Regions from separate parts of the Blautia sp. CAG:237 genome, predicted to be linked through region 2. Evidence: riboswitches for the same ligand, from Rfam matches in the RefSeq annotation. Region 2 holds a riboswitch; each other region holds the start of a gene.
What was found. Region 2 has a riboswitch for cobalamin ahead of nikB (nickel ABC transporter permease). Riboswitches for the same ligand answer to the same signal wherever they lie in the genome.
Positions count from the first base shown of each region.

Region 1: another riboswitch for cobalamin. It lies ahead of QZL69_RS09250 (hypothetical protein); the one in region 2 lies ahead of nikB (nickel ABC transporter permease).
Region 3: another riboswitch for cobalamin. It lies ahead of QZL69_RS09235 (sirohydrochlorin cobaltochelatase); the one in region 2 lies ahead of nikB (nickel ABC transporter permease).

Region 1 is NZ_FR886745.1:25,261-35,301, forward strand. It holds gene QZL69_RS09245 (Ig-like domain-containing protein) at 1-1,648, opposite strand, end outside; cobalamin riboswitch at 1,878-2,063, shown strand; gene QZL69_RS09250 (hypothetical protein) at 2,248-5,466, shown strand; gene QZL69_RS09255 (ABC transporter substrate-binding protein) at 5,536-6,702, shown strand; gene QZL69_RS09260 (FecCD family ABC transporter permease) at 6,717-7,781, shown strand; gene QZL69_RS09265 (ABC transporter ATP-binding protein) at 7,783-8,883, shown strand; gene QZL69_RS09270 (TetR/AcrR family transcriptional regulator) at 8,924-9,544, opposite strand; gene QZL69_RS09275 (efflux RND transporter permease subunit) at 9,774-10,041, shown strand, end outside.
Region 2 is NZ_FR886773.1:5,780-15,820, reverse strand. It holds gene garR (2-hydroxy-3-oxopropionate reductase) at 1-615, opposite strand, end outside; gene QZL69_RS13550 (substrate-binding domain-containing protein) at 957-2,198, opposite strand; gene QZL69_RS13545 (ABC transporter ATP-binding protein) at 2,217-3,188, opposite strand; gene QZL69_RS13540 (ABC transporter ATP-binding protein) at 3,181-3,966, opposite strand; gene QZL69_RS13535 (ABC transporter substrate-binding protein) at 3,984-5,531, opposite strand; partial or broken gene QZL69_RS14125 (hypothetical protein) at 5,534-5,739, shown strand; gene nikC (nickel transporter permease) at 5,736-6,560, opposite strand; gene nikB (nickel ABC transporter permease) at 6,562-7,500, opposite strand; cobalamin riboswitch at 7,704-7,911, opposite strand; gene QZL69_RS13520 (amino acid ABC transporter ATP-binding protein) at 8,461-9,201, opposite strand; gene QZL69_RS13515 (amino acid ABC transporter permease) at 9,198-9,989, opposite strand; gene QZL69_RS13510 (transporter substrate-binding domain-containing protein) at 10,005-10,041, opposite strand, start outside.
Region 3 is NZ_FR886745.1:14,216-24,256, reverse strand. It holds gene QZL69_RS09245 (Ig-like domain-containing protein) at 1-603, shown strand, start outside; gene QZL69_RS09240 (hypothetical protein) at 735-1,352, opposite strand; gene QZL69_RS09235 (sirohydrochlorin cobaltochelatase) at 1,444-2,913, opposite strand; cobalamin riboswitch at 3,047-3,244, opposite strand; gene thiE (thiamine phosphate synthase) at 3,299-3,949, opposite strand; gene QZL69_RS09225 (Na+/H+ antiporter NhaC family protein) at 3,955-5,247, opposite strand; gene QZL69_RS09220 (NUDIX hydrolase) at 5,257-5,760, opposite strand; gene QZL69_RS09215 (manganese catalase family protein) at 6,118-6,741, opposite strand; gene QZL69_RS09210 (spore coat protein CotJB) at 6,745-7,029, opposite strand; gene QZL69_RS09205 (spore coat associated protein CotJA) at 7,026-7,361, opposite strand; gene QZL69_RS09200 (flavin reductase family protein) at 7,492-8,031, opposite strand; gene QZL69_RS09195 (MFS transporter) at 8,163-9,350, shown strand; gene QZL69_RS09190 (biotin transporter BioY) at 9,423-9,974, opposite strand.

The DNA.
Region 1 (10,041 bases), on a different contig from region 2:
AATGATAACCTGTTCCGTGAAGGGTAAGGATGAGATTGCCGTCTCTGAGAATAGCTTTTTCAACGTTAAACATTAATGTTTCGTTTGTAACAGTGAGAAGTCCTCTTTCAACCAGAGCGTTGACCGCATCGGTGATAGCGGTGGCCAGTTTGTCAACGTCATCCTGTGTTGCAGCTTTGTATGTACCGCTAAGTGCTTTCACGGCAGAAGTAACAGCATTGGCTGTTTCGTCTGTATAGATGGAGAGGTCTTCAGGAACAGTTGCCAGAGCAGCATCTACAGAAGAATAATCCAGGGCAGCCTGTTTGTTCATGCCGGAAGCATCAACATCGTTCTTGTCAGTATCTGCCATGGAGGTGGTGTCAAAAGTGATGGTCTGGACATTGCTCCATTTTGAGCCTTTGTTGACGTTTGTGGTCTTACTGAAGCTTGCATAAACAGTATCACTGAGGCTTGCAACAGGAATGGTATAATAGTAGGAAGAATCCGCAACATACCAGTCAATCTTGTGCTGAGTAGCAGCAGCTATGTCGTCTGCCGTTGTACCATTTACGAGAGCCATGTAGTTTCTGTTCTCGCTTGCCTGATGCATTTTTACGAGATAAGTGCCGTCGTCCTGCTTGGTAACGATAGCATCATCCATGGCATACATGCCGGAAGCAACACCTTCACTGTTGGTAACAGAAACTTTGATGGAATGAGTCTTGGCTTCTTCTACAGCTTTTTTGACCAGAGCATTGACCGCATCGGTGATGGCCTGTGCCATCTTGTCAACATCAGCCTGCTGTGCCATAGTATAATCTCTTTTAACTGCTGCAACGGCAGCTCTTACAGCATCAGCTGTTTCATCAGTGTAGATGGAGAGGTCTTCCGGAACAGTGGCCAGAGCTGCATCTACAGATGTGTAATCAGCAGGACCGTTTGTAGCCGGAAGTTTGTTGATATCGGATGCAACTGCATCTCTTTCTTCGGTTTCTGCCATGGAACTGACATCAAAGGTGATTGTCTGAACATTTCCCCAGGCTTTGCCTGCATTTACATTTTTGGTATAGCTGAAACTTGCATAGAGGGGATCTGTCAGACTGGCAACAGGAATGGTATACCAGTAGCCGTCGTCTCCACCAGCAACATACCAGTCAACCTCATGATTGGTTGCTTTGTTTTTATCATCTGTGAGAGCCATGTAGTTTCTGTTTACGCTTGTCTGGTGCATTCTTACCAGATAAGTGCCATCGTCCTGTCTGGTGACAACAGCACTGTCCATAGCGTACATGCCGGAAGCAACCCCTGAACTGTTGATAACAGAAACTTTGATAGAATGAGTTCTGGCTTCTGAGACATCCTGTTCAGATGTCTCACCAGATGTAAATACATCTGCTTCATCCGTACTGAAGGTAGATGTATCTGCTGTAAATTCATCAGTTGTCAGGTCAGAATCCTCTGTCGTAATGTCGGCCGCTAAAACAGAATCCTCTGTGGAAGTGGAAACTTCTTCTGAATCAGAAATTTCTTCTTCGGGTACTACGTCAATTTCTTCGACTGCTGCAAAATCCAGATCCTCCGCAAGAACTGAGACTGAAGCTGCCGGAGTAACTGCCAGTGATGCACTGAGAAACAATGCTGTCAGAATTTTACTTCTTTGTTTCATTTTCATAATCTCCTTATTATTGAATAAAATTGAGGCATCATGAAGGATGCCCTGTGCAACTGGAATGTCCCGCGAATTACATTCTGTTATTAATCATATCACTTCTTGTTAAAAATAACAAATGCTAACAAGAAAAAAACACTGCTTTTTCTGTGCATATTGGCACATTTTTGGCAGTACAAATCAGGCTCAGACTATTGCACTAGGATGCATATATTGCTATAATAAAGCAGAATATAGGAACTCCAGTGCTGTCACTGACAGATAATAGGGAATCAGGTGCGAATCCTGAACGATCCGGTCACTGTAAGCGTAAGAGAGGATTGCAGAAGCCATTGCATGTGAAGTTGTGTGAGAAGGCGTGATCTTAGAATACTCTGCAAGTCAGGAAACCTGCTGGAGAATCAGTGAAAAGCTTCCGAAGAAAGCAGAATTTCACAGAAACGAAACATCCGGTTATGCAAAGAAGGATGTTTTATTTGTGCGACTGAAGTCTACTCATCTGGATCGGAGAGTAGGCTTTATATTTTTGCAGTGTAAGAGGAAAAATCCTATATGAGATACTTACAGAAATGCGTTTTATAAGAGGAGAGAGGCATATGCATTCGAAAAAATTTCTCGCTGCATTCCTTGCATTGAGTATAACAGCTGCACCACAGGCATCGGTCATGGCATCAGCAGAAAATGCATCGGCGCAGGAAAGCAGTGAAGACTCATCAGGAGAATCTGATGAAAATACAGCTCAGGAAACAGAAGAAACTGATGCGGGCGAAACAGAGCAGAACACAGACGATGTATCATCAGGAGAAGAATTCCTTCAGATAACAGACAAAAAAGCGTATGCAGAGGATGATTCCATTCTGATCGAGATTGTCTCTGCCAATACAACTTATAACAGAGTATATATCGGAAACAGAACAGACGAAGACCGCACACCGGTAATTGAGGGCTCTCTGGATGAAGCGGGCAGATATCATTATCTGTTTTATATCGACCCGAAGTACCTTGGTGAAAAAGCGGCTTATGTCCCGGGAAATACAGAGGATGACAGCTGGTATACAGAGGAAGAACTGTATTTTATGCTTCCGTCTGAAGTATCAGAAACACCTGTACAGGAAACAACGGATACAGCAGAACCTTCTGAAACAGTACCGACAGCAGAAGAAAATACTTCTGCAGATAATTCCGGCGAAGGAATGATTTCAAAGAGCTCAGACAGTTCAGACAGCGATTCTGATTCTCTCTGGCAGATCGGAGCACTGGAAGAGACTGGTGCAGAGCAGACTACAGCAGCCGAGGACTATCGTATTGAAAGTCTGGAAAAAGACAATACGACAGAAGACAGTATTGCTGAGACAGAAGCAGATGCCGTTTCCATGGCAGATGGTACGTATAAAGCAGATGATTTCTCATTCAGCGGCGGTACAGGAAAAACAAAGATCACCTGTGAAGGGATTACTGTAAAAGACGGTCAGACCTATGCAACGATCAAATTCAGCAGCAGCAGTTTTACGAAACTGGTTGTGGACGGCAAAGAATATCAGCCTGCAAGTAACGAAGGCGGTTCTTACTTTGAGATTCCGGTGACTTTAAATACAGATATGACGATCACCGGAACGACGATCGCCATGACAGAGCCGCATGATATTGAATACGTTATCCATATCACAAAGAGCGGTGCAGCCACACCGGATGCCACTCCGACAGTCACACCACAGCCGACAGCCACACCGAAGCCGACTTCTGCACCATCCAGTGATATTCCGAAGGATGGAACCTATACAGGCACGGTGACACATGTATCTGGTACGGCTACGATGTTCAAGATCAATGCATGTGAGATTACGGTCAAGAATGGTAAGGTTACTGCAAAAATCACATTGAGTGGAACAGGATACGACAGGCTGTTTCTTGGAACCAAAGAAGAGGCTTTGAAGGCGGCAGACAGCAAGCTGATTTCCTACAAAGTTGATGCAGAGGGTAAATATACCTATGAATTTGCATTGGAAGGTCTGAACAAAGATACGAAACTGGCTGCGCGCTCTCATCGTTACTATGAGGCTGGTGATAAGGATAAAATGTGGTATGACCATACGCTGAAATTCAACGTAGATACCAGCAATTCCGGAACTGGCGGAGATGGTTCCAAAGATGATAATTCGAACGGAAATAATTCAGGGAATAACTCTAATGGAAATAACAGTTCCAATGGAAGTAACTCCAATGGAAGCAGTTCCAGCGGCAGCAACAGTTCCAATGGAGGCAGCACCGGTGGAAGTGGTTCTAATGGAAGCAGTTCTGGCGGCGGTTCAACTGGTTCCGGCGGAAGCAGTGGATCCGGTGGAAGCAGCTCGAGTACAAATAACTACAAATCAAATACAGATGGCAAGACAAGCCAGGTAGATTCTTCTGCCGGTGGCTTAAAGGATGGGGAATATGGCTCTGATCAGTTCTCTTTCTCCTGGTCAGGTGGAACAGGTACGCATGGCCTTAATATTACCTGCGACAAGATCAGCGTCGAAGATGGACAGGCATGGGCGTATGTGACATTCAACAGTGGCAAATGGATCTATGTGAAAGCAAGTGGAAACCAGTATGATCCGGTAGATCAAGGGGACAAATACAGTACCTTCAAGATCCCGATCCAGCTGAATGCCAACAATAAAGTCGTAGGCTGTACAACAGCGATGTCCAAGCCGTACGAGATTGAATATACTCTGTATTTCGGCATGGATATCCCGGACAGCAGTTCCGGCAGTAAGAGTTCCGGTGGCAGCAGTGTGACTGCAAAGGCAGCAGGAAATTCCACAAAGCTTGCAGACGGTCAGGAAGCCGAGACAGATGCTGGCACCGTATACAAGGATGATGCGGCGCCAAAGATCACAGGTCTGGAATATATGAGCTCCCTGAAACTGGAACATTCCAAAATGTTCAAGATCCATTATTACAACAACGATATGACCGTGCTTGAGATCACTCTGAATGATGAGTTTGGCAAGGACAGTGTGGATCTTACACAGAATAACGCGGCACAGACTTCCACAGACGGCACGAATGAAGAAAGTACAGCAAAGACTTCCAGTGCGGATGGAGAGGAGAACGCAGCGACAGAACAGGATTACGCAAAACTTTATAAGCAGGAAGTCATCCGCTACCTTCTTGTTCCTGAGGACAAAGCCGATCAGATTCCGGCAGGAATCGACAAATCCATTATTGTGATCCAGCTTCCGATGGACAAGACATATGTTGCTTCTGACGTGGCACTGGAAATGATCGATAAGATCGGTGCAGACAAAAATGTATCTGCGGTTTCTGCGACAGCAGACGACTGCAAGATCGCTGCAATCAAAGAATCCATTGGAAAAGGCGATATCATTTCAGCAGGCACTTATGATAAAGCAGACCTGAAAGAACTTGTAAAAAATAAATGCAAACTGGCGATCGTACCGTCCGATATCCTGACAGCGAAAGCAGAGGATACAGGGGACGACAGTACGGAAGATACTGCTGATGCAGAACAGACGGATGATGCACAGAGCGATGAAAACCAGATCGCAGCGAAATATCCGGAAATGACTGCTTTTGCAGAAAAACTTGCAATCCTCAAGATCCCGATGATCCTGGATCGTTCCAAAGATGAGAAGGATGTCCTTGCAAAATATGAGTGGAGCAAAGTATATGGGGCTCTGTTCGGATGTGAGAAGGAAGCGTCCAAACTTTATGAAGCTGCTGTAAGCGGACATAGCGGAGATAACTCAGAAAGCTCAGACACATCGGAAAGTACAGATACAACAGAAAATACAGATACAGAACAGTAACACAGTAATCATGGGAGCGGGCGGTCTTCGGATCGCCCGTATATAAAAATCGGAGGATAAAATAAGAATATGAAAGAAAGAAGTACAGGAAAACTGTGGCTGCCGCTTATGGCAGCATGCCTTCTCATGATGGGGATTTTCAGCCTGTCCGTGAGCACAAAAGCAGCAGATAACGATTCCTCTGCACCGGAGATCCCCGGCCTGACTTTTCAGTCAGAAATGCAGAATGAGTTTGCAGAATGCTTCCATATATACTATTACAACGATGACTATACTCTGATCGATGTGCCGGACAGCGGCCAGTTCCTTCTGGTACCGGAAGGAAAGAGTGCCCCTGACGGACTGGATGAGGATATCGTGGTGCTTCAGAAGCCGCTGGATAATATTTACCTGGCAGCGACATCTGCAATGTCTCTTTTTTCTTCCCTGGACGCACTGGATGACATCAAGTTTTCTTCCCTCCAGGCATCTGGATGGTATGTTGATGCGGCAAAACAGGCAATGGAAAACGGCGACATCGTTTTTGCCGGCAAATACAGTGAGCCGGATTATGAACTTCTCGTAAATTCCGGATGTAATCTGGCAATTGAATCAACGATGATCCTTCACACCCCGAAGGTACAGGAGATGATCGAGCAGATGGGAATCCCTGTATTCACAGACCGTTCCAGTTACGAAAACCATCCGCTTGGACGTACCGAATGGATCAAAGTTTATGCAGAAATGGTTGATAAGAGAGATGAGGCGAAAGAATTCTTTGACGAACAGGCAAAGATCATCTCTGATCTGAAAGATTTCAAAAATACAGAAAAAACAGTCGCTTTCTTCTATATTAATACAGATGGCTCCGTAGTCGTAAGAAAACCATCCGACTATGTGCCGAAGATGATCGAGATCGCAGGCGGTCGTTACGTTCCGACACAGGTGGACTCTGAGGAAGAAACAAAGCGTTCTTCCGTGCCGATGACGATGGAAGAATTTTATACACAGGCGATCGATGCGGATTATCTGGTATACAATGGAACGATTGATGATCCGATTAACAGCGTGGATGACCTTCTGCAGAAGAGCGAACTTTTTGCAGACTTCAAGGCTGTCAAAGAAGGCAATGTATGGTGTGCCGGCAAATATCTCTACCAGGCAACCGACATTGTAGGAAATATGATCACAGACATTCATCTGATGCTCACCGGCGGAGATGCGAGCCAGATGACCTTTATGACAAAAATTGATTAAATACAGGAGAAAACATGATGAAAGCACAGACAGGTGAGGGCACCGGAACCTTCCACATGGAAAACTTCCGGCGGCGTTCACGTTACGCAGCAGTATTTGCAGTACTTGCAGCGGCACTTTTTGCAATTCTGATATTAAACATCAATACCGGAACGACAAACATTCCGGTCTCACGTATCCTGAAGATCATTTTCCTGCGGGAAGGTGCACAGACAGAATACAATATTATCTGGAAGATCCGAATGCCGCGTCTTCTGATGGCGGCGATCCTGGGCGGTGCACTGTCCCTTTCCGGATTTCTGTTACAGACCTTTTTTGAAAACCCTATCGCCGGACCATACCTGTTGGGTATTTCTTCCGGAGCCAAAATGGTCGTAGCACTGGCAATGATCTATTTTCTGGAGAAATTCAACAAAGTTTCTTCCTATACATTAGTAATTGCCGCTTTTATCGGATCTCTGATAGCAACAGGATTTATCCTTCTGGTATCCAGACGCATCAAACATATGGCGACACTTCTGATCGCCGGAACTATGATCGGTTATATCTGCTCTGCGATCACGGATTTTATGGTTACGTTTGCAGAGGATTCCGATATCGTAAACCTTCATGGCTGGTCCCAGGGAAGTTTCTCCGGTATGAGCTGGAGTAATGTACATATTGCAGCAGTGATCGTAGCTGTTGCAGTCGCACTGACATTTATGCTCTCCAAACCGATCGGTGCCTATCAGCTGGGCGAAGCTTATGCACAGAGCATGGGCGTTGATATCAAGGTCTTTCGTGTGACACTGATCCTTCTGTCCAGTATCCTTTCGGCTACAGTAACTGCTTTTGCGGGTCCGATCTCTTTCGTGGGAATCGCAGTTCCACATCTGGTAAAACAGGCACTGAATACTTCCAGGCCACTGGTCGTCATTCCGGGAACCTTCCTGGGAGGAGCAGTCTTCTGTATGCTCAGTGACCTGATCGCAAGAACAGCATTTGCACCGCTGGAACTGAACATCAGTACCGTAACTTCAATCTTTGGCGCGCCGGTTGTCATCGCAATGATGCTGAAACGTCAGAAAGGAAAACAGTGATATGGCAGAGCAATATATAAATATGGATAATCTGGCAGTCGGCTATAACGGAAAAGCCCTGATCCATGACATCTGTATCGGAATCGAAAAAGGAGAGATCGTGACACTGATCGGACCGAATGGTGCCGGCAAATCCACGATCCTCAAAAGTATCACACGCCAGCTCAAGATCATTTCCGGAAATGTAAAGATCGCAGATGCAGATCTCTCTAAGCTGTCTTTCCGTGACCTGTCTACCAAGATGGCGGTAGTCCTGACGGACCGTATGAAACCGGAACTTATGACCTGCCATGATATTGTGGCTACCGGACGTTATCCATATACCGGCAAGCTTGGAATCCTGAGCAGGGAAGATGAGCAGAAGGTTGATGAAGCGATGGAAGCAGTCCATGCACAGGAACTTGGCGACCGTGATTTTAACGCGATCAGTGACGGACAGCGGCAGCGAGTTCTCCTGGCAAGGGCAATCTGTCAGGAACCGGAGATCATCGTTCTGGATGAACCTACTTCATTCCTGGATGTGCGTTACAAACTGGAACTGCTTTCAATCCTCAGAAATATGGCAAAGAAAAAAGGAATCACCGTGATCATGTCGCTCCATGAGATCGATCTGGCTGAAAAAGTGGCCGACAAGATCATCTGCGTAAAAGGCGACCGCATTGCACATTACGGAAAACCGGAAACGATCTTTAAGGAAGAAGCGATCCGTGATCTTTATGGAATTGACAATGGATATTTTGACCCGGTCTTCGGAAGCCTGGAACTTCCAAGACCAGAAGGAGAACCAAAGACCCTGGTCATCTCCAGCGGTGGAACCGGAATCCCAATTTACAGAGAACTGCAGAGAAAAAATATCCCATTTGCAGCCGGGATTCTCTATACCAATGACATCGACTATCAGCTGGCACGCCTTCTCGCTGTACGGACTGTGACAGAGAAGCCGTTTGAGGAGATCAGTGATGAGACATTTGCAGAAGCCATGAAATTGGTGGATTCCTGTGAAAAAGTCATTGATGCCGGAGTAACAGTGGGGAAAACGAACAGCAGAATCGCAGAGTTGATCGAAAAAGCAAAGAATGATAAAAAACTTGAAAAAAGATGACAGAATCACGGGGACGGAGTTATATGGCACTTCAGGGCTATTAACTCCGTCCCCGTGGTTCGTCATGGGTATAACTATCCAGTATCCCATCGATCGACCGATGCAGATACGGCCTATATTCACTGAGTGAAACCGGCTGCTGATAAAGAATACAGCTGTAACAGGTGGAGCTTGCCAGCTCGATCACCGAAAACAACATCATATCCGGATGTTCATACGTATGTTCATCCTTCTCAAGAAGTCCGAGATACGCATCATAAAATACAAGATCTTCGTCTGGAACTTTGTCATCCAGAGCTGCCTGAAAGACACCCCAGGAAAGATTGCGGGAAATAAACATCAGAAGAGGAGAGTCACTTTCCAGGGCATCCAGAATAAAATCGATCATAAAGTGAAGCTGATTCCTAAAGCCTGTGATCTCCTGGTCGATCACGGCACGGTAAGCCTGGTAAAAAAGCTCCGAGGTCTTGTGTGATACCAGTTTATTTCGAATATCATATTTGTCTTTAAAATAAAGATAAAAGGTCCCCTTGGCGACGCCTGCTTTGTTTACGATATCAGAGATGGTCGTCTGGTTGGTGCCTTTGGTGGTAAAAAGCTCGAATGCAGTATTGAACAGCGCATCTTTCTTTTTCTGCTTTTTTACTTCTACTTTTCCCATAAAATCCCTCCTTCTGACCATACCTTTTGTGCTTTATTATAATCAAAAATGACCAGAAGTCAATATTAATTACGGACCAATCAACACAATGAAAAAAATAAGTTGGTTTTTGGACACTTTCGCATAATCGTATATTGACTAACAGTCAGTTTTGGTATATAACTCTTAATGATGAAAAGAAAATGACTGATAGTCATAAATGAAAAAGATAGTCAACAAGGAGGACATGATGATTAAGGTCGGTAAATGGATAGCGAAGCATAAAGTGCTGATCGTACTGATCAGTATGATTCTGCTGATACCGTCAGTGATCGGTATGGCGGCAACAAGAGTCAATTATGATATCCTTAGTTATCTGCCGGATTCCCTGGAAACTGTAGAAGGCCAGGATATCATGGTAGATGAGTTCGGAATGGGTGCGTTTTCCATGGTCGTTGTGGAAGATATGGACCTCAAGGACGTAGCAGCATTAAAAGAAAAGTTTCAGGATGTAGAGC
Region 2 (10,041 bases):
GATTGCCTGGTATACAAGCTCCGGATCTGTTCCGGCTTTCTTTGCCAGGGTGAGGGCTTCGGATACTGCTGCAATGTTGACTGCAACGATGATCTGGTTTGCAAGTTTTGCAACGTTTCCTGATCCGATCGGTCCTACGTATACAACGGAACCAGCCATAGCCATCATCAGGTCATAGTATTTATCAAAAGTCTCTTTCTTTCCGCCAACCATTACAGAAATGGTTCCATCGATTGCTTTCGGTTCTCCACCGGAAACAGGTGCGTCCAGCATGTCGATGCCTTTCTTTGCAAGCTCTGCGGAGATTGCTTTGCTCTCGGTAGGATCAATGGAGCTCATGTCGATCAGGACACTTCCTTCTTTGCCGCCCTCGATGATTCCGCCTTCGCCAAGTGCAACTTCTCTTACCTGTGGGGAGTTCGGGAGCATGGTGATGATCACATCTGCTTCTTCTGCAACTTCACGTCCGCATGTTACAGTTTTGGCTCCGAGTGCTTCCATTTCTTTGAGGGTTTCTTTATTATGTGTGGTTACAACCATTTCGTAACCTGCTTTCATGAGGTTTTTGCACATCGGTTTTCCCATGATTCCAAGACCAATAAATCCAACTTTCATTGTTATTTCCTCCTGATTCTTCTACAATATTGATTTCGTTGTTTCTTTACGTATCTTTCAACTGTCCTTATTGTAGCCGACTTCATTTGAAAATTCCATTGACAAAAGACTCAAAAAAATGGGGTGGTTTTTATGGTTTTATAAAAACGTTGCAAAAAATGAAAGGTTTGTTTCATTTTTTGATATTTGCTTTCTATTTTTTCTTTTATTTTGTCTGGTAGACTAAGAAGACCGCAGAGGGGGCTGGCGGTTTTCTCTGCTCCCAAGCAAATAAATCCCACGAATTTAAGGGATAAAAAAAGGAATGGAGCCAAAAAACTCCATCCCTTTTACCCAATTTTTTAATTGGAAAAAATTCTCTCCTTCACACTCTCCACATCAGACGCTTCCGTCAACTCCTTAAAGCTCTGCGGATCCGCATCCACATCAAACTGCCCGATGACCTGCATAAGGTCATCACAACTATACGCATTCTCATAAATCCCCGTCGCATACCCATACAGTTCAACATATTCTTCCTCAGACTTCGCAGTCCAGAGATTCTGGTACAGGCGTACTGCCTCACCGTTTTCCCGGACTACATCCGGAGTTCCGGTGATCGCGTTGTAGATCATTGCGAAGGCCGGGCCTGCCATGGAAGCGTATTTGCCGCGTACATAGTCGATCGGTGCATTTCCAAAAGAATCTTTTTCTTTGAAGATTTCAAAATTCTGCTCAGAAAAGCTGTCGATCGCGCCGACCATGATGTTGCTGTCCTGATCTTTTTCCTTATCGGAGATCTTATCCAGATAGGCAGATACATGGAACGCACTCATAAGCGTATCACAGGTGCCTTCCGCAAATGCGGTCTCCAGATTGTCAAGTCCCTCTCCACCCTCGGTATATCCCGGGCAGATCGTAACGTGTAAATTTCCGTCCTTGTCTGTGAGTTCGGTCACTTTATCTGTTGCAGAAAGTTTTTCTGCATCTTCATCAAGTACAAGTCCCGCTTTTTCTTCCAGAGTGTTCAGCATTCCCCAGGTTCTTACCTGATGAAGTCTGTTTCCAGAAGATGCACCGCCTGACATGATCACGATGTTTCTGGCATCTTTATCCAGAAAAAACTCTGTCATGTCGCAGCCGGCCTGATAAACGGTCTCAAGATCCGGTCCGACGCTTCCCATGTACCATGGATTATCTTTGATGACCTCATAGTTCTCATCGCTTACCGTATTGGAACCCAGTGCATAGTAGATTTCCTCTTCTTCACAGGTTTTGATAACGTTTGTAAGCCCATCTGCATATCCGGCAAAAGAAATGATCCCCTCTGCACCTTCTGCTTTGGCTTCTTCAATAAATGCCTTTTCTTCCTCAGAATCTGCAATTTTTCCTGAAAAAATAAATTTTACAGGAAAACCTTCCTGGATGTAATCACGGTAATAGTCCGCAAACATTTCCATCTCCGCAGAGTCCGGATCATATACAACTACACCGATCGTATGAACATCTCCGTCTGAGTAGTCTTCCACATCGGCCCATACAGTGCTCTGAGTGCCGGCAATAAGTGCCGCACTCATCATCAGAGTGAGTATTCTTCTCTTCATCTACTTGCCTCCTTCTGTTTATTTTGTGATATTTTCTACATAAAAGCAGGCAACTTCATGACCCGGTGCAATTTCTTTTAATTCCGGCATTTCTTTTTTGCACTGTTCCGTACAGTGTTCACAGCGGTTCTGGAACGGGCAGCCTACCGGTACATCGAGCGGACTTGGTGCTTCGCTTTCAATGCTTTCAATCTTTTTGGCTGGATCCATATGAACAGAGAACTGTGCTCCGACAAGTGCTTTGGTATATGGATGTTCCGCATTTCCTGAAACATCTTCGCCCGGAATCGTTTCCACGATATGTCCCAGGTACATGACTGCGATCTGATGCGCGAAAGAACGGATCAGCGCCAGGTCATGGCAGATAAAGATCATGCAGATATTTTTTTCTTTCTGCAGACGTACCAGAAGCTCGATGACAGACTCCTGTACGGAAACATCCAGTGCAGAAGTTGCTTCATCACAGACCAGGATCTCCGGTTCCAGAGAAAGTGCTCTTGCGATACTGATCCTCTGACGCTGTCCACCACTCATGTTGTGCGGATAACGGTCTACAAACTCTTCCGGAAGTTCTACCATGCGGAGAAGTTCTCTTGCTTTTGCATCTCTTTCGTTTCTTTTGATCTTTTTGTAGTTCATCAGAGGCTCTGTCAGAATATCCCTGATCTTCATCTTCGGGTTAAAAGATGCCATCGGATCCTGGAAGACCATCTGAAGGTTCTGGCGGTTTTCCCAGGTTTCTTTCTTTGAAAGCCCTGTGATGTTTTTGCCGTGATAAAGAATCTCACCGCTGGTCGGTTTTTCCAGGAAAGTCACCATGCGGACAAATGTAGATTTACCGCATCCACTCTCTCCTACGATCCCGAGAGTCTTTCCTTTATACATGGTCAGGTTGATATCATTGCAGGCAGTCAGGGTTCTTCCGCGGGAAGCAGGGAACTGTTTTACAATATGCTTTGCCTGCATGACGATCTCATGATTTTCAGACATATCGTTTTCCCTCCATTTCCGGAACTGCATCAAGCAGTTTCTTTGTGTAATCGCTGGTCGGGTTATTCAGGACCTCTTCTCTGGTTCCGTGGTCTACCACCTTGCCGTGGTGCATAACGATCAGCTGATCTGCCATATAAGCTGCTACTCCGATATTATGTGTAACAATGATGATCCCTGTTCCGAAATCATCGCGGAGCTCCATCATCTGACGGACGATCTGTGCCTGTGTTGTTACGTCCAGAGCACTTGTCGGCTCATCTGCCAGAAGAAGTTCCGGGTTAAAAGTCATCGCCATAGCAATTCCGACACGCTGGCGCATACCTCCGGATAACTGATACGGATAACTGTTCATGATGTTTTCCGCATCCGGAAGTCTCATTTTGGAAAGCATGGTGACTGCTCTCTGCCAGGCATCTTTTTTTGCCATAGCCTCATGTGTACAAATATATTCTACATATTGGCTGCCAATCTTACGGATCGGGTTCAGGGTTCCGCCACAGTCCTGGAAGATCATTGACATCTTGCTGCCACGGATCTTTCTCCAGTCGCTTTTGGAATTTTTCAGAAGAGATTCCCCGTGAAAGAGGATATCTCCTGAAGTAACCTGTCCCGCTCCGGGGAGAGCCCCCAGAACGGCACGGATCACTGTGGTCTTACCACTTCCGCTCTCACCTACAACACTGATGATCTCACCCTTTTTCATGGAAAGGTTAAAATGCTCGATCGTAGGATCATGATGTCCATACTGTACAGCCAGATCTTTAATTTCCAGCATTCTTACAGTCTCCTTTATTATTCAGCCATCTGCATGTCAGCAGTTACCCAGTAGTAATCCATTGGATACATTACAAGTCCTTCTACGCTTGCTTTGGAGATAAGGAATGTGTTTTCATATCCGAAGAATACAGTAGCTGCATCGTCCATGATCGCCTGCTGGATCTTTACAATCAGTTCTTTTCTTGCATCTGTATCGATTGTTTCTGCCAGCTCATCCAGCCATTTGTCTACATCTTCATTTGCATATCCTGCTGTGTTGTTTGCAGATGTGCTGTACCAGTTCTCACGAAGGTAGTTTTCCGGGTCACCTGTGTTTGCAACAAGTACGTTCCAGATCAGGAGATCGTACTGAGAGGAATCACGGCGGTCAAGAAGTGTCTCGTAAGATACGCAGTCAAGTTTGATGTTGATTCCGATCTCTTTGAGGCTTGCCTGAGCTGCCTGTGCATATACACCGAGTTCTGCACGGCTGTCATAGTATACAAAAGTAAGTTCTACCGGGTTTCCGTCCGGATCTTCTACATATCCGTCACCATCTACATCTTTGTATCCTGCATCTTCAAGAACCTGTTTTGCTCCATCCGGATCGTAAGCGTTCTCATCGTTCAGATCATCATAGCCATAATCCAGTGTCGGCGGTACCGGTGCTTTTCCTGGTGTTGCGCCGCCCTCAAGCAGAACGCTTGTGTAAGTTTCTTTGTCAAGTCCACGAAGAACTGCCTGACGAAGTGCCAGATCTCCGAGTGCTCCGTTCTGGTTCATGAATGCATAAGTAGAACGAAGGGATTCCAGGGACTGGATGTTGTAGTTGTCATTTCCGTCAAATTCAAAAACGTTCTCTGTCTTTAAGTTGTAAGCAACATCGATCTCACCGGACTGAAGAGCCATGGAACGTGTTGTCTGGTCGCCAATGATACGAAGAGTTACGCTGTCATTCGGAACATCTCCATCCCAGTAGTACTCGTTGCGTACAACAACGGTATCACCTGACGGGTCAAAAGACTGGAATGCATACGGTCCTGTACAAACTGGTCCTTCCATTGCGATGTTGGAGTTGTCAATGCTGGTGTCCATGATCAGGAACAGCGGGTCTGCCAGACATCCTGCCATGTTTGCGTTTGCTCTGTTCAGGTTGAATATGATGTTCTGTCCATCAACTTCAATGCTGTCAATATCAAAGAACTCCGGTACACGGTTTGACATTTCGATGGTACGCTCCAGAGATGCTTTTACAAGCTCTGGTGTCATATCGTTACCGTTTGAGAATTTAACGCCCTCACGAATCGTAAATGTCCATGTTTTTCCATCTTCACTGTTGGTCCACTCTGTTGCAAGACATGGTACCATGTTTCCTTCTTCATCAAACCTGGTAAGACCCTGGCCAACGCCGTAACGGGAGATAACCCAGCTGAAGTACTGCTCTGTCGGCTCCAGTGTATCAGCGAAGCTTGTTACACCGATCGTCATTGTTCCTGCTGCAAATACGGATGTTGGAACGAGTGCCATTGTCATGAGACCTGCAAGTGCTGCTGCACAGACTTTTTTTGCGATTCTGTTTTTCATATATTTTTCTCCTTTATTTTTCGGTAGTTTACGATACCTACGAATTGCTCCGTTACCAAGTAACTTTCGCAATTCTACCCTCTCTTCGCATATCGCGGGATTATCATCCCACTTTTATGCTCATATCGGGGCGGGTTCCAAGATTCTTCATCCACTTATGAGCAAGCTCATGTGGATTCAGCTCTTTTCACCCTGGTATCTGTGTTAGTCCTGTCTCGGGTCAAGAATATCACGGATACTGTCGCCGAGCATGTTAAATACGATTACTACGATTACGATGGCGATACCCGGTGCGATCATAAGCCACGGTGCTTTTGCCATATAAGTTCTTCCTTCATTCAGCATCAGTCCCCATTCCGGTGTCGGTGCCACGGCTCCGAATCCCAGGAAAGAAAGAGATGCAAGTTCAAGCATCATGGTTCCCATATCTGCCGCTGCTGTTACAGTCATGATCGTCAGCATGTTCGGGAGAATATGTTTCCATAAGATTTTGAATGTGCTTGTGCCGTTTACGATCGCGGCTTCCACATACAGATTACGTTTTACTTTCAAAACCATACTTCTTGCCAGACGTGCGTATTTTGTCCAGCTTACCGCTGTGATCGCGATAACTCCGTTACGAAGGCTTGGTCCGAGCATACCTGCAATTGCGATAGCCAGGATCATTCCCGGGAAAGAGATCATCATATCTGCGATTCGCATGATCACCTGATCGATCCAGCCGCCAAAATATCCGGCAATGATTCCAAGGAAAGTACCTACAACAAAAATCGTTGCCACAAGGATCAGGGTAGACACCAGTGAAGTTCTGGTACCATAGATCACACGGGAAAGAAGATCACGTCCGAGTTTATCAGCGCCAAGAGGGTATTCCGCACACGGGGCTTTGAGTGAATCGATCATCACTGCTTCCAGAGGATCCTTCGGTGCGATCCACGGGGCAAAAACTGCCACGCCTACAACAGCGAGAGCCAGAATAAAGAATAAGGTAAACTGTTTGTGAGCCAGGAAAAAATTCTGTTTCTTCAATTTACTTAACCTCCTTTATTCTTGGGTCCAGATAAGTATAGGACAGGTCAACGATGATATTGATGACCATGTACATGATCGCGATCATAAGTACGTATGCCTGTACCATCGGGTAGTCACGACAGGCGATCGCCTTGATCGCCATGCTTCCCATTCCAGGCCAGTTGTAAATGATCTCAACAACTGCTGTTCCTCCGAGCAGAGAGCCGAGGGAAAGACCAAGAAGTGTTACAATAGGAAGCATTGCGTTTGGAAGTACATGTCTCCAGAGGATCACGCTTTCTTTGATCCCTCTCATTCTGGCTCCAATGACATAATCCTGTCTGAGTTCTTCCAGCACTGCGTTTCGTACCTGTCTGGTATATTTTGCAGACATGGAAAGCGCCAGTGTCACAGACGGCAGGATCATTGCCTTGAAATCAGTCGTACCTCCTGCTACGTTGATCCAGCGAAGCTGCACTCCAAAGATGCTCAGAAGAATCAGGCCGATCCAGAAGCTCGGGATAGATACCCCGAAAAACGTGATTCCGCGGATCAGATAATCCGGCCACTTGTTCTGATATACCGCGGAGAGGATTCCGCATGGTATGGAGAACAGGATCATCAGAAGAAGCGCGAAGAGCGACATCTGAAGGGTCGGCCAAAAACATTTCATCAGTTTCTCAGTTACAGGAACTTTAAATGCATATGAAGTTCCCATGTCTCCGGTAAGTACTCCTTTTACCCAGGAACCGTACTGCACCAGAAACGGCTGGTCAAGGCCCAGTTCATGTCTCGTCTGTTCGAGAAGTTCCGGTGTCGGCAGGTTACCACACTCTGTCAGCATGATCTCCGCCGGGTCACCTGGTGAAAGGTAAGTAAGTCCAAATGTAAAGAAACTTACACCGATCAGAACGATCAGGATCTGCAGAAGCCTTTTTCCAAATTGTTTTTTTGACATTGTTTCTCCTTCCTACATTGTAGAGGTTTTGTTACTGTTTACTTCGTTCACAGTATCAGCGACTTTAACTGGATCAGATTCAATTTTAAAAATGGCAGGGGAAATACACCTTTGAATAAAAGCGCAGAAAAAAACATCCGTAAACAACATAATACGGACGTTTGCACACAAAAAAACAATGTTTCCTATCTACCGTAAGAATCATATCTGATCATCCATAAGCAGGTCTCCTGACTTAAGATCTTTGCTCCAAAACTCCTTCCCAGACTGGCGACTGCCACTCCAGTGGATTATGTTTCGCAACTCCCTATCACAGTGACGGGATCGTACCGGAATTCGACCGGTTTCCCTTTTAATCCGTGTATGTAAAATAAAAAATATTTTACTGGAACTTATAGAGGCTGGTTCAAAACCAACAAATGTTATTTGATTTGCTTTTCAAGCATATATTATATTTTGTGTGTTGTCTAGTTTTTTTTTGCTGGATATTGTATTTTTATTAAAACAATGTTTCATGGGGACTTCCCATGTGCCCGCGATTTACATTGGCATGTAAGAAGATTTTCGTATAAATAAGCGCAGACTTGCACGGTTGCCCCATGAGTCTGCGCTTACTTATGTTGTTGGTTTTTCTGTATAGTTCAGATTTGCACCTGAAACTAATCAATCCTACGTATTCTATTGTTCTACCTGCTTCCGCAGTATCACATACTACGGGCCCGTCAACATCACGCCTTCGACGTGCTCGCGGGAACCCCAGTTCTCGCAAGCTCAAGTTCCCGCGCTTTTCGCGTCAGCGAAACAGCCTTAAACAGTTGACGTCAACCCGTTCCGTCTTGATGCACCAGGCGTGGCCAAAAAGGGGGAGTCTGAGGGGGACAATCGGCCTTCGCAACTATGAGATCGTCCCCCTCAGGGTTTTCTTATTTGCCAAACAGCCGCCCCGCTGGGCAGTTCCCATCAGGAATTTCTGAAACGGCTCAGAAATTCCTTCGTCTGTTCTTTCTGTGGATCTTCAAAGATCTGCTGGGAAGTTCCCTCTTCCACGATAACTCCATCGCCCATGAAGATCACATGCTTCGCCACATCTCTGGCGAAGGCCATCTCATGTGTGACGATGATCATCGTCAGACCATCTTTGGCAAGGGTTCTCATGACTTCCAGAACCTCTCCGACCATCTGCGGGTCGAGGGCGGATGTCGGCTCGTCAAAGAGCAGGATCTCGGGTTCCATCGCAAGGGCTCTTGCAATCGCTACCCTCTGCTTCTGTCCACCGGAAAGCTGTTTCGGCTTTGCATTGATGTATGGGGCCATGCCGACTTTTTCGAGATACATCATTGCGTTTTTGTGTGCCTCTTCTTTGCTTTTTTTGAGGACTTTTTCCTGTCCGACTGTGCAGTTTTTGAGAACTGTCATATTGTTAAAAAGGTTAAAGTTCTGGAACACCATGCCGACTTTGGAGCGGTACTCCGGAACGTTCACGTGTTTGTCCATGATGTTTGTTCCGTGGTAGCGGATCTCGCCGGATGAAGGTGTCTCCAGAAGGTTCATACAGCGCAGCAGTGTGGATTTACCTGAACCGGAAGGTCCGATGATGCAGGTAACATCTTTCGGTTTTACAGAGAAATCAATGTCTCTCAGGATCTCATGTGTTCCGAAGGATTTTCCCAGGTGCTGCACTTCCAGGATCGTTTCACTCATTCTCTGTTGTCCTTCCTTTCCTTATAAGAATACATACCACTTGTATGTGTCAGGGTATCTGCGGTTGCCAGGTCGTAGTTGTCCGGTCCGTCCATCTTACGCTCGATCACGCGAAGGATCCTGGAACAGGTAAAGGTCATGATAAAGTAAATAACCATGGCAATTGTGAAGGACTCAAAGTATGTATACAGTGCACCTGCCACACCTTTGGTCGTGTAAAAAAGTTCTACCGTACCGATGATGGAAAGTACACAGGTATCTTTGATGTTGATGATCAGGTTGTTGCCGATCTGCGGCATGATGTTACGCAGTGCCTGTGGCAAAATAACATTGATCATGGTCTGTACATGTGTCATGCCGATCGCCTTGGCTCCTTCTGTCTGACCCGGGTCAATGGAAAGGATACCGCCGCGGACAGTCTCTGCCATGTATGCACCTGTGTTGATGGATACGATGAAGATCGCGGCAAACCACATGGACATATTGATATTGAACAGGTATGCACTACCGAAGTAGATAAACATTGCCTGTGCCATCATAGGAGTTCCACGGAAGAACTCCACATAGCAGGCAAGGATAAATTTCACGATTTTGATCAGTACCTTCTTGGCTGTGGAATCGTTTTTGTCTACCGGGATCGTCTGCACGATACCTACGAGAAAACCGATGATGCATCCAAAAAGTGTTCCGACCAGTGCCAGCCACATGCTGACTCCGGCTCCCTTCGCGAAAGAGGGACCATATTGCTGAAGAAGATATATGATTCTTCCTCCAAAACTTTCAGGCAGCATTTTTCTCCTCCTTTATGACTCGCTGGACAGTGGCTGAACTGAGATTGCT
Region 3 (10,041 bases), on a different contig from region 2:
GCAGGTACTGCTGTGATCACCGCTACGGCAGGAAAAGTAAAAGCAACATGCAAAGTTACTGTTGCCAACCCAGTTTACAAAGTAACCAGCATCAAACTTGCAGCTGCTCCTTCCCGCTACATCACAGCAGGCAAAAGAGTACAGCTCAGAGCTACAATCACTCCTTCCAATGCAACAAACAAAGCAGTAACCTGGAAATCCAGCAATACCAGAATCGCAACTGTCAGCTCTACCGGTATTGTAACCTTCAACAAAAATGCAGGCGGCAAAAAAGTCACCATCACAGCTACTGCAAAAGATGGCAGCAAGAAATATGCAAGAATCACCCTTGCCTGCATGAAAGGTTCTGTAAAGAGCATCAGGCTTTCCGGAAAAACTACCGTTACCAACGGTCAGTCCACAAAAGTAACCGCAGCCGTTACTTCTCAGGGCGGAAGCGCAAACAGATCACTTGCATGGTCTTCCAGCAATACAAAACTTGCTATCGTTGACAAATACGGTAAAGTCAAAACCATCAAAGGCAAAAAAGGTACAGTTACCATCACTGCCAAAGCAACAGACGGATCTGGAAAGAAAGCAACATTCAAGATCCGCATCAAATAATATCCCTCAGTTTCACTGATCGATATTACTACATAAAAAAATATCCTGGCGGGTTCAGTTATGACACTGGATCCGTACAGGATATTTTTATTGTACTGCATATTTGGTTATCGTTTTGTCCAAAGACAATTTTATTTCTCTGACGCTTCTTTTGTATCGTCTGTTGAAGTGTCCTTCGTCTCTTCTGTTGCTGCTGTCTCATCAGATTCTTTCTGAGGATTGGTGACTTTTACCTTATGGTCGTACCATTTGTTTTTCTTTCCGATCAGGGCAAGGTCAAATTCTTCGTCAATAGCTTCAACCGGAATATCAAAACCATAAACTTCTTCTGACATTCCATCGCTGTATGTAACAGTATCTGTTGTCGGCTGGAGAAGTTCTGCACCATCTTTCTGTGCATCCTCTGCTGTTCCCACAAACAGATTTACGATATTTTTGGAAGCCAGACTTACATGAAGTGTCATCTTACCGTCTTTGACTGTCAGGACTCCCTTGCCATCGTTTGCTTCGTTTACATGGAACATTCCGCTGTCTGTGTCAAACTCAGCACTGTAGGTGCCATCTTCCAGAACTGCATCCTTTGCATCGTCCTTCTTATCGGTTGTATCAGCCTTGGCATCATCCTTCTTGGCATCTGCTGTTGCTGTAGAAACTGACTTGACTTCTGTTTCTGCCAGAACCGGCGTAAAGCTTCCAAGCATAAGTGCTCCGCTTAATACGCATGCCATCATTGCCACTGAACGTTTCATAATATTTTCCTCCTGCTTTTACAGGAAATGCCCGGAAAGACCTAGATCCTCCCGGGCAGCCCCGTTATCTTACATAAAAACTGTTTCTTTATTATTCTGCTGCTTCTTCTGTAGTATCAGCTGCATCGTCTGTTGTTTCCTCTGCTGCTGCATCATCAGAAGCTTCTTCTGTGTCATCTGTTACTTCTGCTGCATCATCAGCTGTTCCCAGAGAATCGATAGCATCTTTTGTATGTGCTACATACAGATCCTCAACTGCTGCGACTCTCCCAAGACCTTCGATCTGGCAGTCAACACTGTCAAATGCTCCGGATGCCTCGAACTGGCTCTTCCAGGAATCTTCATCATCACCAGCCATATCGTTGTTTGCATGGTCACCAGCTACAACCATAAGCGGACGAAGAACAACTTTCTTGAAGCCTGCATCTTTAACCTTAGCGATAACTTCTTCGCATGCGGTGTCTTCCGGCTCACCTTCAACAGTTCCGATGAAAGCGTTTGTGAATCCAAGGTCTCCCATCTGTGTCTGCATCTGATCGTATGTTACGTTTGCTGTATGAGAAGTACCATGTCCCATGAATACAAATGCTGTTCCGTCTTCTGCGGCTGCTTCCATGCTGTCATATCCTGCTACCTTGCAAGCTTCATCTGTGATAGCCTGTGCAACTGCTTTCTTGTCGTCGTTGATCACAGTAGCGTCATCACCAACTTCACCAAGCATTGGCTCTGCGATTGCTACAGATTCGAATTTGTCTTTGTAGTTGTCGATTACTTCTACCATCTCATCGTACTCAGCACCATGCATCAGATGTGTAGGCTGAACAACAAGGTTCTTAACTCCGTTTGCTACTGCACGGTCAAGAGCCTGATCCATGTTGTCGATTGCTTCATCATCTCTTGCCTCTACATGGTTGATGATGATCTGTGCTGTGAAAGCACGTCTTACGGACCAGTCCGGATAAGCTGCTGCCAGAGCATCTTCGATTCCTTTGATATCCTGTGCACGGCTGTCGTTGAAGGAAGTACCAAAGCTTACAACAAGAAGTTCGTTCTCACCGATCTCATCCTGGTTACGCGGATCATCCTTGGAAGCATCGCCTGTGTCACGTCCGAAATATTCCGGGCTTGCTTCTTCGCCTTCTACCAGTTCTTTCTGTGCGTCTGTCAGAGCATCCCATGCTTCTTTGGCTGCCTTGCAGTCCTCATCTGTTGTGTCATTTCTTTCCTGAACGTAGATCTTGTCGATCAGTGCTGCAACGTTGTCTGCTGCTGCCTGGTCATCATCAGATGCCTCTGCTGTATCGTCTGCAGCTTCTGCGTCATCTGCTGCTGCCTCTGTTGCAGTGTCCTCTGTCTTGTCGCTCAGTAGTGCAACGTCATCTGCTGCTTCTGCGTCATCTGCGTCATCTGCTGCTTCTGCATCATCTGCATCATCTGCTGCTGCCTCTGTTGCAGTGTCCTCTGCTGTGTTGTCAGAAGCCATAACTCCTGCTGTACCCATCATAGATACAGTTGTGATCGCTAACAGTATTGCAAGTGCTTTTACAGTTTTGTTTTTCATGTTTTTGTCCTCCTTTGACATTACAGTACGAAAACTGAACAGAATCCTGCACACAAAAAAAGCCCTCAAAAAAGGGGTAAGTGGTCTATCAAAAAACGGTACGACCAATTACTCGTGATCTGGAATCCTATATTCCCGTACCAGACAACAGGCAGGTTTCCTGACTTGCCGCTCAACATATGGTTCTATCTTCCCAGTTTCCCAGTGATCATGCTTAATGCATACAGAACCGTACTCCGTGCTTACAGTGACGAGATCGTACAGGTTTCTCACCTGTTTCCCTTTTAACCTCATGAACAATGCCCTCGGCACCTGTTATCTTCTTTATTCAATTTTCTATACAGTATCATATTTTTTGACAAATTACAATACATTTGGGCTATTTTTAACAAAATATATCGGTCAGCCTGCTCATCTGTGCTGTTTTTGCTGCCGGATCTTCCGCTGCAAAGATCCCCGAGATCACGGCTGCACCGTTGACTCCGCTGCCCTCAAGCTGTGAGACATTTTCGCTGTTGATCCCGCCGATCGCCACGACCGGAATACTGACAGAGGCTGCGATCTTCTTCAGTTCTTCCATGGAAAGATATTTGGCATCTTTCTTTGTCGTGCTGCCAAAAACCGCCCCTGTTCCGATGTAATCTGCTCCGGCTTTTTCGGCTGCGATCGCCTGTTCAACAGTCTTGGCTGTCATCCCGAGGATTTTGTCCGGTCCTATCATGGCACGGATGTCTCTTTCCTTAATGTCTGACTGACCGACATGTACACCGTCCGCGTCCATTTCCAGCGCGATTTCCACACTGTCATTCACCACAAAGGGGATATTGTATCTGTGGCAGAGTTTCTGAAGTTCTATGGCTTCTTTTCTTGTCTCCTCTGCACCCAGTTCTTTTTCTCGGAGCTGAAGGAAGGTTGCCCCGTTCTGGATCACCTTTTCGCAGACAGAAAGAAGTGTCTCGTCTTCTTTCAGCCAGCCTCGATCCGTAATGACATAAAGTTTCAGCGCTTTTGCTATCTGTTCTCTTGTAAATTTCATCTTTCTTATCCTTTCTTCCGAATTCCATCCAATACCCTGCAAAGCGGCAGCAGATACAGGAAAAACGCGAATAAAATACTGCTTTGCGGTGCACCGACTGCTATAAGCGGAACCGCCCCCGCGATCGACCATGGGATCATTGGTGCGAGGATCACGACACTGTCCTCCAGGTCATTCGCAAACCGTTCTTTGTCTCGTTCTGTTCTGGCGCAGAGCTGCTGTGTCAGCATGATCGCAAGTGTCTGGTTGCAGGCGATCGCGCTGGCTGCTGCTGATGTGAGCAGGATCGCAAGAAACGGAAATGTTTTCTGTGCCAGAGACTCTACTGTTGTCTGGATCCCGTCGAGGATCCCTGTCTTCTCAAAAATCCCTGAATAGGATGAGGAAAGACACACGATCGCACCGACTCTCAGCATGGAAACGATCCCTCCTCCATCCAGCATGGAAGCGATCTCTGCATTTTCGCTGTGAAAGCCAAAGATAAGGATGTGCGGGAGTTCCATAAGCGGCATCCCCTGTATCCAAACGCATAAGACAAGTGCCACGGCAATGCTTGCAAGCATGGAGATTTTGACTCCGAGCTGCGCCACGGACAGGGTCAGAATCACCAGTGCCGGCAGAAGTATCCACCAGACGATCCGAAATTCCCGATGAAAAACTCCGGTAAGATCCGGCAGTTCCTGTGTATGGGAAGTCCTCATTCCGACCATTGTATACAAGATGCAGACCAGTACAAAGGGAATCAGCGCACTGCGGACCATATTTCGGATGTTTCTATAAATGCTGGTCTCTGTCAGTTCTGACACAAGAAGGGCGCTGGTCGAGACCGGTGAACAGCGGTCACCAAAAAAGATTCCCGAAAGGATCGCACCACCGCAGAGCCACGGAGATACCGAAAGGACAGATCCCATCGTCGCACAGACAACGCCTACTGTTGCCGCCGTCCCGAACGAAGTTCCGGTCAGCACCGAAACCAGCGAGTTCAAAAGAAATACCATCAGAAGAAAAACCGATGGTTTTATAAAATGGATCGTATAGCAGATGATCGCCGGGATCGTTCCTGCCTGTCTCCAGAGTGCGGTCAGCATTCCGATCAGCATAAAGGTGATCAGGATGTTTCTGACTTTCCAGATTCCCTCGCCCGCCATATGCAGGATCTCTTTTACTGAAAAGCCTTTTTTCTTTGCATAATAGCCAAAGATCACGAAGCCTGCCAGTAATGCATATATAATAGAAACATTACATACAATACACAGAATAAGGATGCCGCAAAACAGCCCTAATACTGCAAATTCCATGGCAGCCTCCTACATCTCAAAGGCTTTGCGGATGCTGTCGTAATGGAGGAATTTACCTTCTGCTGCAAATGCCTGGATCTGTTCCAGAGTTGCAAACATATGTCCGTCTGTCTCCTCTGTCTGCAGTGTCAGGTCTTTCTCGTCAATGTCCATGACGAAACGGTAAACGTCTACAAAATAGTTGTCGCCCTCGCCCGGATTTTCTCTCTTATAAGTAAAAAGATAACCGCCTTCTGCGTTTCTCGCATCCAGACCAGTCTCTTCTTTTACTTCACGGAGCACTGCCTCATAGGAGTCCTCTCCTGCCTGTGCCGCGCCGCCGGAAACTTCCCACCAGCCCGGAGCCCAGGCTTTTGTCATAACTCGTTTAGTGATCAGGAATGTGCCGTCCGGTCTTGCAACAACGCCAAGCACGGTCAGATGATACTCCCCGTCTTTCAGACACCAGTCGTTTCTTTTCATTGTGCGGCCTGTCGGCTGTTTATTTTCATCGTAGATATCCCAGTATTCCATTTATCTTTCTCTCCCTGTCTGTCTTTTTTGTCCCTGCTTCTACTGGCGGGGATTTTTTTCGGTTTTATTTTACCAGAGTAAAGTGTAAATGACAAGGAATTCAGATTTATAGCCTGGAAAAACATGGTTCAAAATCTGGCAGTTCTTCCTTTTTAATGCTCAGGCAGTTTATCGGCATCGGATTTAACCGGTTATTCATTTTCCGGGGCAAAACTCTATTATGAAGACATTTTGCCTTGGAATAACTTGTGAGATGCTATGTTTTATTAAGGAAAAATGGCGCCAGTTATAAGCCCAGCACCATTTCTCACTACATTCTAAGCCTGGTGTCAATGTGCCAGACACTTTTTATTTCATTCAACTTTTACACGAGGCTTTACATGGATTGTCGAAACTTGGGTTAAATGCGTAGAAATTCTTGGCATCCAGTTCTTCCTGAATGCTTCGGAGAGCTTCCCCAAACCGCTGGAAATGAACGATCTCCCTTGCACGCAGGAATTTAATCGGGTCGGCAATCTCCGGAATGTCACGTACTACGCGGAGAATGTTATCGTAAGTCGAGCGGGCTTTCTGTTCGGCAGCAAGGTTTTCGAACAGATCTGTGATCGGATCACCTTTACTCTGGAATTCGCACGCATTAAACGGAACACCGCCCGCCGCCTGCGGCCAGACACCAACTGTATGGTCAATATAGTACGGCCCGAAACCGCTCTTTTCAATCTCTTCCATTGAGAGGTCGCGTGTGAGCTGATGAACGATGGTAGAGACCATTTCGAGGTGTGCGAGTTCCTCCGTACCGATGTCATTTAAGACGGCGGCAGCCATACGGTTCGGCATCGTAAATCGCTGGGAAAGATAACGGAGAGATGCGCTGACCTCCCCGTCGGGACCGCCATATTGGCTTAGGATATACTGTGCGATCTTTGCATTCGGAGTCTTGATATTTACCGGATACTGCAATCTTTTTTCATAATTCCACATAGACTATCTGCACCCTCCTTCCTGCTCCCATGGGAATGGCTGTTCCATCCATTTCCAGGTGCTGCCGTCTGTCTCCAGTGCATCATCGACAGTGAGAGGTCCATAGCACTGGGCGTATTCTTTCATCAGTTTCCTGCGCTCGGCGGCGCATTCCTGATAAAATGCAAGTGCTTCCTGACAGCATGGATGCGTGTCGAGATAGAGAAGAATGTCGTTGACAGCAAAACTGACCTCATTGATCCGCTGAAGGAGTTTTTCTTTTGGGGTGCACTGATTCGGACACATCATCGTCTGCCACCTCGCTTTCCGCAAAATGGTTTGCACAGATCAGGGAAAACTGTTCCAACATTTAAAGCATAACCAAGATCATAAGTCGTCGAAAATTTCTGACAGGGTACATATGCCATCGCGATCTGCATTTCATCAATATGCGTATACATCTCAGGATCTCTGGACGATGCAGAAGGCATGCGGCAGGATGGGCATGGTGCGGACGGTGTTCTCGAGTTTCGCGGTGATGGACGGCAGGAACATGGCTGGTTTCCCATCATTTCACGTGCCATACCGCAGGTTGCATTATATGGGCGGCCACAGGGCCGGGATGTCTGATAGATTTCCATAAACAAGACCTTTCAGAAGAGCTCTTTATATTTTATGTTCTGGCAACAGAAAAGTGCATCCTTTCAGTCCTTAACTCAAAACAGGGCATTTCCCATTCTGATATGAGGAAATGCCCTGTTGTAATTACCTTTACTCTTCAATAATATATGCATTTACGATCTCACCATAATATGCCACATGGGTATCTCTGTTGGAGCCGGTAAATGTGCTGTCTACATTCTGTGGATAGAATTTTCCCTGGTCTTCTTTGGTCATTGCGCTGATGTCCTGGGTCTGTTTGTAGACTACTCTGCATTCCAGAGTCAGCGGAAGTTCCTTGATTCCAGGTACGGAAATGGTTTCCGGTTCTTCGTAAGTAAGACCGAGTTCTTTGGCTTTGTCCACATCTCTTCCTGATTTGGAGCCGCAGAATGTAAGGATTTTCTTTGCGCTGTCGTCTACCGGGATGTTAACGGTGAATTCGCCGTTTTTCTCGATGAGGCTTCTGGTGAAGCGGCTTTCTCTGATGAAGGTTACGAATACAGGTTTCGCCCATTCGATACCAACCATTCCCCAGGAAATTGTCATGGAGTTTACTCTGTCATCTGCCTTGCCTGTTACCAGGACACCAGATTTCACTCCTTTGAGGATTTCTCCCATATGTTCATATACGTCTATTTTTTTCTTCATAATATGAATTCCTCCTGATCTGTCTTTGTTTTCTGCTATTAATCATAAAATAATGACCGCTTTTTGGCAAGCTTTTTGTTCTCTGTTGTTGTATAATAGAAATAATTATTCATACATAAGGAGATTTTATCATGTCATCTGCCAAAAGCAAAAACCTCACGGGATCTTATTCCTGTATCCAGGCTCTGTACTGGATGTATTTCGCTGCGATCATGAGTTTTTCCGGATTTTTCCTTTTGGGAGGGGGATTTTCCAATACTCAGATCGGCATCATCGCCGCTGTTGCCGGCATTATGTCTGCACTTTTGCAGCCTGTGCTCGCGGGTTACGCAGACCGCCCGGACAGCCCATCCCTCAAAAAGATCATCCAGATTCTCTATGTCATCCAGCTGCTTCTCGGAATCGGGCTGTTTTTTTCCAGAACGCTTATCCTGACCGGACTTCTCTACGGGATCAGCATCGCACTGCTGCAGCTTATGACTCCTTTCATCAACGCGCTCGGTATGGAGAGCATCAACCAGGGTCAGAAGCTGAACTTCGGACTTGCGCGTGGAATGGGCTCTGTCGCCTATGCAGTCATCTGCTATGTGCTCGGGATCATCACCGTCAAAGCCGGCGTGCTTTCCATCCCAGCTTCCGTGACGATCATCACCGTCCTGTCACTTGGCTGCCTGATCATCTTTCCTTTCGTCAAGACACAGAAATCTGCCCAGACATCATCCGACAGCAAAAGCCTGGCAAACCCTCTTCTGTTTTTCCGGAAATACAGACGTTTTTCACTGGTACTGATTGGCTGTATTTTTATCTACCTCAGTCATGTGCTCCTGAATAACTTCAATTTCCAGATCGCACAGGGTAAAGGCGGAGGAAGTGCAGAAATGGGTACTGCATCCGCGATCGCGGCAATGTGCGAACTTCCTACGCTGTTTCTCTTTGGATATATCATCAAAAAGATCCGCTGTGACCTCCTGGTCCGTTTCGCGGGGATCTTCTTTGTGCTGAAGGCGCTGGGGACTTTCCTTGCTCCCGGAATTTCCATGTATTATGGAGTTCAGGTTTTCCAGATGCTCGGCTGGGGACTTCTGACTGCGGCTTCTGTCTACTACGTAAACGCCATCATGGAACCGGAAGATGCCATCAAAGGACAGGCGTATTTCACGATGACCTATACACTTGGAAGCGTGATCGGTTCCTTCCTCGGAGGTGCGCTTATTGACTTCGCGAGAGTCAGTTCCATGCTTCTGTTCGCAACAGTCTCTGCACTCTTCGGTGCCGTGATCGTATTTATCTTTGCAGAACGTACACCTCTTAACAAATAAACGCTTCATTACCATATATGAAACAGCCGGAACATATCATCCGATACGCTCCGGCTGTATTTGTTTTATTTTTTATGCTACGTATTTACGCAGTTTTCGGGAAAGCACATAGGCAAGTGCGATCTTGATAAGATCCGGGATGATGAACGGAAATACACACCATCCAAGGGCTGTTACAAGTCCTACCGGTCCGTTTGCTTTGCCATAGACTACCATGAACCAGGCGGTTCCGAATGCATAGCATACGACCAGTGCTACGACCATGGACACGATCTGCATAATGGATTTCTTACCAGGAAGTTTCTCCATCGCCCACATCACAAGTGCGGAAAATAAAAATCCGATGATATATCCGCCTGTAGGTCCCGCCAGGACTCCGATCCCACCGGAAAAGTTTGCGAATACCGGGATTCCTACTGCACCGAGCAGGATAAATACCAGAACAGATAAAGTTCCTCTCTTGCCTCCCAGAACACCTGCTGCGATAAAAACACCAAATGTCTGTAATGTAAACGGTACTGCTGCCGGAATGGAAATCCAGGAACAGATTGCCATGATCACTGCAAACACTGCAATGTAAACAATATCATATGTTTTGCTTCTTTGAACTGCCACCGTACTCATCTTGTCCTCCTCGTGATAAACGTTACTGTTCACAGTAACTGATAAACAACTGTTTTCACAGCTTCTG